Regions from separate parts of the Lysinibacillus sp. LK3 genome, predicted to be linked through region 2. Evidence: riboswitches for the same ligand, from Rfam matches in the RefSeq annotation. Region 2 holds a riboswitch; each other region holds the start of a gene.
The links. Region 2 has a riboswitch for S-adenosylmethionine ahead of VK91_RS12830 (O-acetylhomoserine aminocarboxypropyltransferase/cysteine synthase family protein). Riboswitches for the same ligand answer to the same signal wherever they lie in the genome.
Positions count from the first base shown of each region.

Region 1: another riboswitch for S-adenosylmethionine. It lies ahead of VK91_RS15390 (cyclase family protein); the one in region 2 lies ahead of VK91_RS12830 (O-acetylhomoserine aminocarboxypropyltransferase/cysteine synthase family protein).
Region 3: another riboswitch for S-adenosylmethionine. It lies ahead of VK91_RS01510 (YezD family protein); the one in region 2 lies ahead of VK91_RS12830 (O-acetylhomoserine aminocarboxypropyltransferase/cysteine synthase family protein).

Region 1 is NZ_LDUJ01000021.1:81,445-84,727, forward strand. It holds gene VK91_RS15380 (Cof-type HAD-IIB family hydrolase) at 1-336, shown strand, start outside; gene VK91_RS15385 (DedA family protein) at 398-994, shown strand; gene VK91_RS15390 (cyclase family protein) at 1,025-1,762, opposite strand; SAM riboswitch class I at 1,852-1,957, opposite strand; gene VK91_RS15395 (hypothetical protein) at 2,039-2,437, opposite strand; gene VK91_RS15400 (helix-turn-helix domain-containing protein) at 2,558-3,283, opposite strand, start outside.
Region 2 is NZ_LDUJ01000017.1:62,417-65,699, forward strand. It holds gene VK91_RS12820 (DASS family sodium-coupled anion symporter) at 1-289, opposite strand, end outside; gene VK91_RS12825 (glycerol-3-phosphate acyltransferase) at 485-1,117, opposite strand; SAM riboswitch class I at 1,273-1,386, shown strand; gene VK91_RS12830 (O-acetylhomoserine aminocarboxypropyltransferase/cysteine synthase family protein) at 1,502-2,803, shown strand; gene VK91_RS12835 (hypothetical protein) at 3,134-3,283, shown strand, end outside.
Region 3 is NZ_LDUJ01000001.1:320,171-323,453, forward strand. It holds gene VK91_RS01505 (DUF418 domain-containing protein) at 1-1,043, shown strand, start outside; SAM riboswitch class I at 1,214-1,309, shown strand; gene VK91_RS01510 (YezD family protein) at 1,380-1,535, shown strand; gene VK91_RS01515 (flavin reductase family protein) at 1,626-2,111, opposite strand; gene VK91_RS01520 (VOC family protein) at 2,261-3,046, shown strand.

The sequences.
Region 1 (3,283 bases), on a different contig from region 2:
TGTCTATATGCGGATGAGCTGGCTGAAAAAAGATATACTAGCCAGTTTTCGAATATATTTTTACAGCGTTGGCATCCTTATATTGTGAATGTATTACAGCAGGATGTTTCGAAGTCTATAGCTATTAAAGCGGTGCTTGATCATTTCAATATTGACCCTAAGAATGCGATTGCCTTTGGGGATGGGGATAATGATGTTGACATGTTGGAATATGTAGGAGTAGGAATTGCCATGGGAAATGGTAGTAAAGCTCTAAAAAGTGTTGCGAATTTTGTTACAAAGACATCTACAGATGGCGGTATCAATTTTGCTTTACGTCAGCTTCAAGTCATTTAGAGCGCTGAGGCTACACTATATATAGCAGGTAGATTTTAATAAATTTTAGGTGGGATGATTTATGGCACATCACGTGCAGTCTCTAATTGAACATTACGGATACTTTGGAATTATCGTGATTCTAATTGGAGGTATTGTAGGGGTGCCACTTCCTGATGAGGTGTTTCTAACTTATGTAGGCTATAGTGTTTACCGAGAAAGTCTTGAACATATTCCTGCTTTAGTCAGTGCAATGATTGGTGCGGTTGGAGGCATTACCTTAAGCTATTATATTGGTTATCGTTTTGGCTTACCGTTATTGCAGAAATATGGCCCTAAAATTCATATTACAGAGCAAAAAATTGACTTTACGAAAAAGATGTTTACAAAAATAGGACCTACCCTATTATTAATTGGCTATTTTATCCCCGGGGTACGCCATTTGACAGCATATATTGCGGCTATTAATAATTATCCTTATAGAAAGTTTGCGCTTTTTGCCTATACAGGGGCATTTATCTGGACGTTCACATTTATATCATTAGGAAAGATGCTTGGAGAGAAATGGCGATTTGTTGGATACTATCTGACTCATTATAGTATCTATCTTATCCTTTTATTTATTGTAGGGATGCTCATTGCTTACTTTTTATTCAAAAAAAGAAATGGACAAACATAAAAGTCGGTATACGCTATACCGACTTTTATGTTATGGCAAAATAGCAAATGAGCGCACAGGGAAGCCAGATGCTTTTTCTGGCTTAGGTACGATATTGAAGATGATAGCGCCTTTCGCAGGTAGCTTGTCCAAATTCGTCATTAGCTCAATTTGATAGGTGTCTTGGTCAAGCACAAAATATTCGCCATCTAGCTTGCCATTTTTACGAAAATCAGCAGCAGAGTCCGTATCGAAAGTTTCATGACCAATTGCGCTTACCTTGCGTTCTTTTAGTAAAAACTGTAAAGCTTCTAAACCCCAGCCAGGGATATGGTTATGTCCATCTGCATCCTTATTACTGAAAGCCTCTTTATCTGGCCAGCGCTTACTCCAATCTGTGCGTAATGCTACAAATGTTCCTGCTTCAATTTCTCCATGCTTGTCCTCAAAATCAAGAATATCTTCAACACTTAATGAAAAATCATGGTTGCTCGCAGCCTCTTGTGATTTATCAATAACAACAAGGGGAAGAACAAGCTCTTTTAGTTCTAATTCTTCTAAGTAGCGAGTATCTCGCACAAAATGAATGGGTGGGTCGATATGTGTGCCATATTGACCAGGGAACGTGAATTGTTGAGCGAAGAAACCGTCCTTATGAGAAAATAACGTTTCAAATTTAGCGTCCTCAAACATAAAAAAATGTGGTGAATTAGGGCCGAATGTATGTGTTAAGTCAACCCACTGTTTCGATTTTAATAATTGCAATGCTTGTAAAAGTTCATTAGACATTGATTTCCCTGCTTTCTGTAAAAATAGTTGTAAATAAAAAGGAGTCCCCTAATAGAAGAGGACTCCTGCTGCAACAACGGTAGTTCTTCTTCTCATCTTCAAGGCTGATCATTTTGCCAATTGGAATTAGCACCATACTGTTAGCTGGTTGCTGAGACTTCATCGGGCCAATCCCTCCGTCTCTCTTGATAAGAAAAGTAATATAAGAATTTTCAGAAATAACAATACAAACACTTTAGCATAGTTTTTTATAGTTTACAAGTTCACTAGGAATTTTCACCAATTCAAATTTAAGGTGACTCCACAACAATCATTATCAATAAGACGTATTCTAAAACTGTCTGGTGTATAGTTTGTTTCAAATTTCATCGTAATGCCTGTTGATGTGATTAATTTTTCAACCTCTGTTTTATTTGAAAGTTGAGCAGCATTCATTAAATCATGTGCGAATTGTTGGGAGCTATCTATTTTATCCGTAAGTAATTGGGCTTGCTGCATCATCGCCTTTATCCGTGATGCTGAAGCTTTTAATTTGTGTGTATCGACAGGTGGAAAAGGATTATTGGTCGGCATTGCTAGATGTTGCGAAAAGGGTCTAATGGCAAAATGATTAGCGATAGGCGATGTTGGATAATGATAGGGATGCACAAAATACGGATAAGGATTGTAATACAAGGTCATTCCTCCTATCCTATAACTGATATCCTATCTTATGTAGCAAAACGGCTTTCGGTGTTATTAGCAGTGCAATGTTTGTCCTAATCATTGAAAAAGGAAGCTAAAGTAAGCTTCCTTTTAGCCAAGTACATTCAAGACATCATCAATTTTTTTACTATGTGATAAAATGCCATAATTCATCCATGTTAAAAAGTCTACTTCATAGACACAGTTGCTTTTAACGGCAGCTAGGTTTTTCCAAGTAGGAGTTTTTAAAATAGCACGTTCCTCATTTTCATAAATGGAATGTTGTTTATCAAAGGTAATAAATAAATGATCAGCATCTAATTGCAACAATTGAGCAAATGTCAGTTGTGCTTTACGTTGATTGTGCGGAATACTCCATACTAGTGAATGTGGCATTAAACCTAAGTCACGATATAAAATGGGGCCCGTATAGCCACATTCAGGACCCGCGTATAGAGTAATGCCAATGGCTGAAATACGGAGAAATGCTACACTTTGCCCATAAACAGATTTGCTAAGAATTCCTTTTGCTTGTTGTACTTTATCTTCATATTGTAGGATTACGTCTTGCATCAAGGAGGTTTTTCCTGTTAGATCTGCAATTTTAAATAAAGTAGATTGCCAATTCTCTCCAGGGTGTGAAAGATGGCAGACGGGGGCTACTTCATCTAAGTGCTGAAAGGATTCCCAACGCTCTACACCAGAATCTAACATAATTAAAGTTGGCTTATAGTAAAAGAGTCGATCCATTTCTCTATTTTGTACATCGATATCTGGCACTTTCTGTAGACCTAAATAGTCTTGTTTCCCCCATTTTGAATGACTGAATTGAGCAAT
Region 2 (3,283 bases):
TTAATGCGCTAGCTGTTCCTAGCTCTGTAGTTGGATTATCCATTGACGGAGCGAGTCCTAGTAAAACAGTTACTAGTGCAATGATCATGGCCGAGCTCACAGGATATGAAACGGCCTCTGTAACCCAAAGGATGACTGCAAAAGCTAAAATGGCTAAAGCTCGTTGCCCAGCTATAGGTAAATCACCATTGTTAGGTAAAAAGGTAATAATGATTAGTAACGCGAATGCCAAGCCAATCCATAGTGGCTTTAAATTAAGTTTTGTAGCTGCTTGCTTTGGTGAAGACATATTTTCTCATCCTTTCTACGATAAAAATGACGATTATTATCCATAACATCGGCCTGTATAATGTTTTATTGAGATAAGAATATGTCTATTTTATTGTAGAAAAAAATCTATGTGAAAATGGTGTTTTTTACAGCAATATGAGTAGATAAAGAGAAAAAAAACGGTCACAAAAAATACAAAAATATCCATTAAATATTATTTCTTTTTCTTAAAGGCAGAAGTTACTTTAGGCTCTGTTCCATTGACTAATCGTTTAATATTTTCGAGGTGCAGGATGATGGCTATGCCAAAAAGAAGAAGAGCTATAATGGTTGGGCCAATGCCAGGAATCCATAAATAAGTTGCTGTACAAAACACGAGATAAAATTCTAGAACACCTACAATTAAATAATTTGTTGCAAAGGATAAAATAACAAATAAAATAAGTGCAAATAAACCAATCTTCCAATCAACAGCAAGTAAAATACCAATGATGGAGGCCGTTCCTTTCCCGCCGTTGAAGCCCATGTAGAAGGGGAAATTATGACCTAAAATAACCCCAGCAGCCATAATATAAGTAAGCAGCCAAATTTGTTCTTCTGTTAAATGAATAGCGTCCGCTAGATAAAAATGTGCACCTATAATAGCGACAACGCCTTTGCCTATATCGATGAGGGCTACTAAAACGCCATACTTCCAGCCAAGGGAAAGAGTGGCATTAGAGGCACCAGCATTACCGTGGCCAGCCTTTTTTAAATCAACCCCCGATAAAAATTGAGCCACTTTAGAGCCGTGAATACAGCCTATTATATAGCCAATCATAAGAAAAATGATCACGGCCTTTACCATAAAAATACTCCTCTCAAAATTTTTTCTAAAATAGTGTATGCGTTCATATTACGTATAAGAGCAGACAGAAGTTTCGGAAAAAATAAAATTTACATGTTGACAGAAAAAAACTCTATGTTTATACTGTGTAACAACGATGGAAATTGAATCTCATACTCTTATCAAGAGCGGCGGAGGGATAGGCCCTATGATGCCCGGCAACCAGTAAGCAATGAGCTTACTAAGGTGCTAATTCCTACAGATTCTTACTTGGATCTGGCAGATAAGGGGAGGAAAACTTGCAACCGCAACCCTCTTCTTAGCTGAAGAGGGTTTTTGTTTTCTACAGAAAATCCTCCTCATCTCCGGTACCATCGTAAAAAAATAACCATTTGGAGGTACACAATGACAAATTTTAAACCAGAAACATTGCTGTTGCATGGTGGTCAAGAGCCAGACCCAGTGACGGGATCTCGCACAGTTCCAGTCTATCGCTCAACTGCTTTCGTATTTAAAGACACTGCTCATGCGCAACGTCTTTTTGCCTTAGAGGAAGCAGGGAACATTTACACACGAATTACCAATCCAACAGTTGATGTGTTTGAAAAACGTGTGGCTTTATTGGAAGGTGGAACAGCAGCAGTAGCACTTTCATCTGGTGCAGCAGCTATCGCATTTTCCATTTTAAATCTAGCTGGAGCTGGTGATGAGATAGTAGCAGCTAGTTCTTTATATGGTGGTACGTATAATTTATTCGCTAACACATTACCAAACTATGGTATTAAAACAATTTTTGTAGATGAAACAAACCCAGAGAATTTCAAAGCAGCGATTACTGATAAAACAAAAGCTGTTTTTGCAGAGGTTTATGGTAATCCAAGTTTAAAGGTTTTAGATATTGAGGCAGTAGCTAAAATTGCACATGATAATGGGCTACCATTAATTATTGACAGCACGTTCGCTTCTCCTTACGGTTCTACACCTATTGAATACGGCGCAGATGTTGTAGTTCATTCAGCAACTAAATGGATAGGAGGTCATGGTACAACTTTAGGGGGCGTTGTTGTAGACGCTGGTAAGTTTGATTGGACTAGCGGTCGATTCCCTGGTTTTACTGAACCAGATGCCTCTTACCATGGTCTACGTTATGGAATTGATACAGCTTCTGCTGCCTTTGCTACAAAGCTACGTGTACAATTATTACGTGATTTTGGTCCAACATTAAGTGCTGATGCTGCTTTTAATTTATTGCAAGGGTTAGAAACGCTTCATCTGCGTATCCCTAAACACAACGAAAATGCATTGGCAGTGGCTGAGTATTTACAAAACCACCCATTTGTGGAGTATGTAAATTATAATGGCCTAGAAGATTTTCCGACACATGAGTTAGCAAAAAAATATTTAAGAAATGGCTTCGGTTCAGTGCTTACATTTGGCATAAAGGGTGGACGAGAAGCTGGGCGAAAGCTTATTGATAGCGTGAAATTATTTTCACATGTAGCAAATGTAGGTGATGCAAAGTCATTAATTATTCATCCAGCTTCCACTACTCATCAGCAACTATCAGCAGACGAATTAGTTCAAGCTGGTGTAACCGAGTCGCTCATTCGCTTATCCATCGGTTTAGAGGCAGTAGAGGATATTATTGCTGATTTAGATCAAGCCATTACACAGGCTACAACAACTGAACAAACAGTAGAAGCTTAAAGTTTAAAGAAAATGGTAAGATGTTGTGACGTTAACGTATTTTCTCATTCGATTAGCCTCATTTGGTAATGCGTTAAACGTTGCTACATCAATCTATTACTGCATCCGTTAATTATCAGAACCTTATAAAAAATAATACCAAGTAATTTTATATGTATTATTGACTTTGTTAAATCCATGTTATATACTAGGAAATAAGTTAACAGTACGAAAATTTTTTTTAAAAGGTAAATGTTTCATAAGTGCTCCCCCACTTTTGAATATATAGAAGAGTAGTTGCCTAGCCAGTGACTACTCTTCCCAAAAACTGATGATAAAGGAGTGTTTAAAATGGGTAACATCTATAGTGCGCAAAACATTGTATCCTATCTAATATATGAGCTAAATGAAGGGCATGTATTTGTCAACAATAAATCCATTCAACACCTTCTTACATCAGTCGAAAGAAAATGGCAGGAAGTATTTGGTCATACAGCATTT
Region 3 (3,283 bases), on a different contig from region 2:
CTCTCGCCATGCTTGGCATGTTCATTGTCAATTTTGGCGTCATAACAGGTTCTACAACGAATGGTTCAACATGGTTAATTGCCTTCCAACATCTTTTCGAGGGACGTGCTTCGGCCGTATTTGTCATGCTAGCAGGGATAGGGACAGCCTTAATGACTCGTCAGGCTAGAGAGAGTAAGGACTCAATCCTTCTTCGTCAAAATCGACTTACTTTGTGGAAGAGGGCGCTTTTGTTATTTACGATAGGGATAATATTATATGCAATCGGCTGGACAGGAGATATCTTACATTATTATGGCGTGTATATGTTTGTTGCTGCTTGGTTGATTGCCCAATCCAAGAAAATGATGATCTTCATAATCGGTGCCATCCTTATCCTTTCACAATGGCTTCAAATTCAATTTAGTTACCTTGCTGGTTGGCATCCAACATATGTACTACTAGAGTATCTTGATTTTTGGACACCAGCAGGATTTATAAGAAATTTGATGTTTAATGGCTATCATCCACTATTCCCCTGGATTTGCTTCTTTCTGATAGGTATGGTAATGGGCACATTAGATTTAACAAATCATACATTAAGAAAAAACTTACTGGTGATAGGTTTATTGTTAGTCATCATGACTGAGACTTGTTCAACGTTATTCATTAAGATGACAACCATTCATTTATTAGATGTAGAGAGTGCATTGTATTTATTTGATACAGGACCGATTCCACCGAATATGATGTATGTCCTATCTAATTCGGCTTCGGCTATTGTCATCATTGTTGGCTCCATCTATCTTGTAGAGACATGTAAAAATAAAGTTATTCAATCTTTCATATTAACAGGACAAATGTCTTTAACGCATTATGTTGGCCATGTTGTTATAGGCATTGGAATACTAATTATTTGCCAAAAGCTGGAGAACCAAACACTTGCTTTTTCCATGCTGTATGCCTGCTGTTATTTTTTAGGATGTGTCGTTGTTTCTGTATGGTGGAGGACTAAACATCATCGAGGCCCACTTGAATTCATGATGAGGAAATGGAGCTTGTAATAAATTAATGGATTGCCATCTATTTCTCACTGACTAGGCATAAAATACTTTAGGTATAGGGAGTCTTTTAATCTAAACGACATATTGCATAGTATTCAACTAGGTTTTCTAATATTTTGTATTGACATTCCTATAGCAGAATTATAGAATTATTTTCAAGAAACGCAGTACTCTTATCAAGAGAGGTGGAGGGACTTGGCCCAATGAAGCCTCGGCAACCGAACAACAGGTGCCAAATCCAACAGATGGTGTCTGAGAGATAGGAGGGGCTATCAATCAGTTTGATGCGTTGGCCTCTTTATGAACAATAAGGATAAAAAAGAAGGGGTGTATCGTATGGCTCAGTCAGTAAAAGTAGATGATAAGAAACTAGAGGCAATTGCGAAGGCGATTCAAAATCTTGAATTTGGTGAAGTGCATATTACGATTCAAGATGGTGTGATTGTGCAAATTAATAGGCTTGAAAAGCAGAGATTTCCGCAGAAAAAATAACAATGTTTTCAGTAGAACTTATGTCAAACGGCCACCTATAAGCATGAAGGATTTCCTGTGCTTACAAGTGGCTCTTTTTTTGTGTAAAGGCTAGCTATAAAAGCTTTTTGGTATGGGACCGATATGACGGCGATGATAAAGCAAAGGCTCTTTTTGAGCATTTGTAATGTCTACGACCTGCCCAATAAAAATGGTATGGTCGCCAGCATCGATTTGCTGAAATGTTTTACATTGTAAATTAGCTGCTGTATCATGTAAAATCGGTAGTCCTAAAGAGGAAGTTGACCATTTTGCTTGTGCAAAGCGATCAGGGATTTTACTGGCAAATAGTGTACATAAATGCTCTTGATCACTCGCTAAAATATTGACCGCAAAATTTGGCGCAGTCGTGAAATAAGGATGGAGCTGAGATTTTTTATCGAGTGACCATAAAATAAGGAGCGGGTCGATTGAAACAGATGCAAAGGAATTGACGGTTAAGCCAATCGGTTTTGTGTCATGACATGTCGTGACAACTGTTACACCTGTAGGATAATTACCTAATGCCAATTTAAAAGCAGCTACTAAATCTGTCATTCAAATCACCTCTTTATGAAATTAGTGAACGGAGTTTGTAGGTAAACGAAACTTTTTTTCATATCCTACTAGTAACTCCTTTTCTTGAGTAAATTTTAAACTAATCAAACATACAGGTAAAGGTAATGGGGAAAGAAAGGGGAATGGCCATGACTTTATATTTTGATCATTTGGTTCATCAAGTGGAATCACCAGAAAATATAAAGGTTTTCTTCAATAAACGAAATGTCCATACAGTGAATGGTGGGCAGCACACGATGTGGGGGACTTATAATACGTTAAGCTACTTTGGCTTAAGCTATATTGAACAAATTGCTATCTATGATCGTGATTTATTTGAGCAAGCGGCACAATACCCATATTCCCTACATTATACGTTTAAACGTGATCAAGAGCGCCAGGGATTTTCTCGAATTGCTCTGCGCACAAAAAATATTGAGGAAGAGGGTCGACGCTTGCGAGCATTGGGCTATGAAGTATATGGACCAGATGCATGTAGCAGAACAAGACCAGATGGCACTGTGGTAGAATGGAAGCTACTGCATTTTGGTAAGCCAGATCTGCCAATTGATTTTCCATTTTTGATTGAATGGGCGGAGGAAGATGAAGAACGTTTGGTTCAATTAAAGGCAAGTGGTGCCATTGATGTCAAACAGGCTATAACGATGGAATCCGTCCAATTCTACGTCAAGGACATGCAGGCAACAGTTAAGCTGTGGCAAGAGGTGTTACAGCTACCAGTGCCTACGCAATATGAGCAGTATTTGTCACTACAGCTACCGAATATGCGCTTAGATTTCTATGAGGAAGAGAGCGCGATGACAATGACACTTGGTCATGTCAAAGAGGGACCATTTGGTGTTACATTAAAGGATCCTAAACGAACAAAGGAAACTTTAGTTTGCCCTGGTGCTTTTTATTGGATAAATCGATAAGGAGAAAAGGCTGGGCCATAACTAACTGGGACCTTCATTAAGCCGAATAATCTTTAAATTAACAAACATGATAACTAGAAAAACCGAACTATTCCGAAACACTTCGTAAGCGTTTTAGTGGATAGCTCGGTATTTTTATGGGCTGAAACACTTTTGCTTCCGCCTTTTTACATAAGTATTGAAAAACAAAACCATCAATAGAATTTCTGGTGCTGGCTACTTGCTTTCCTGTGGATT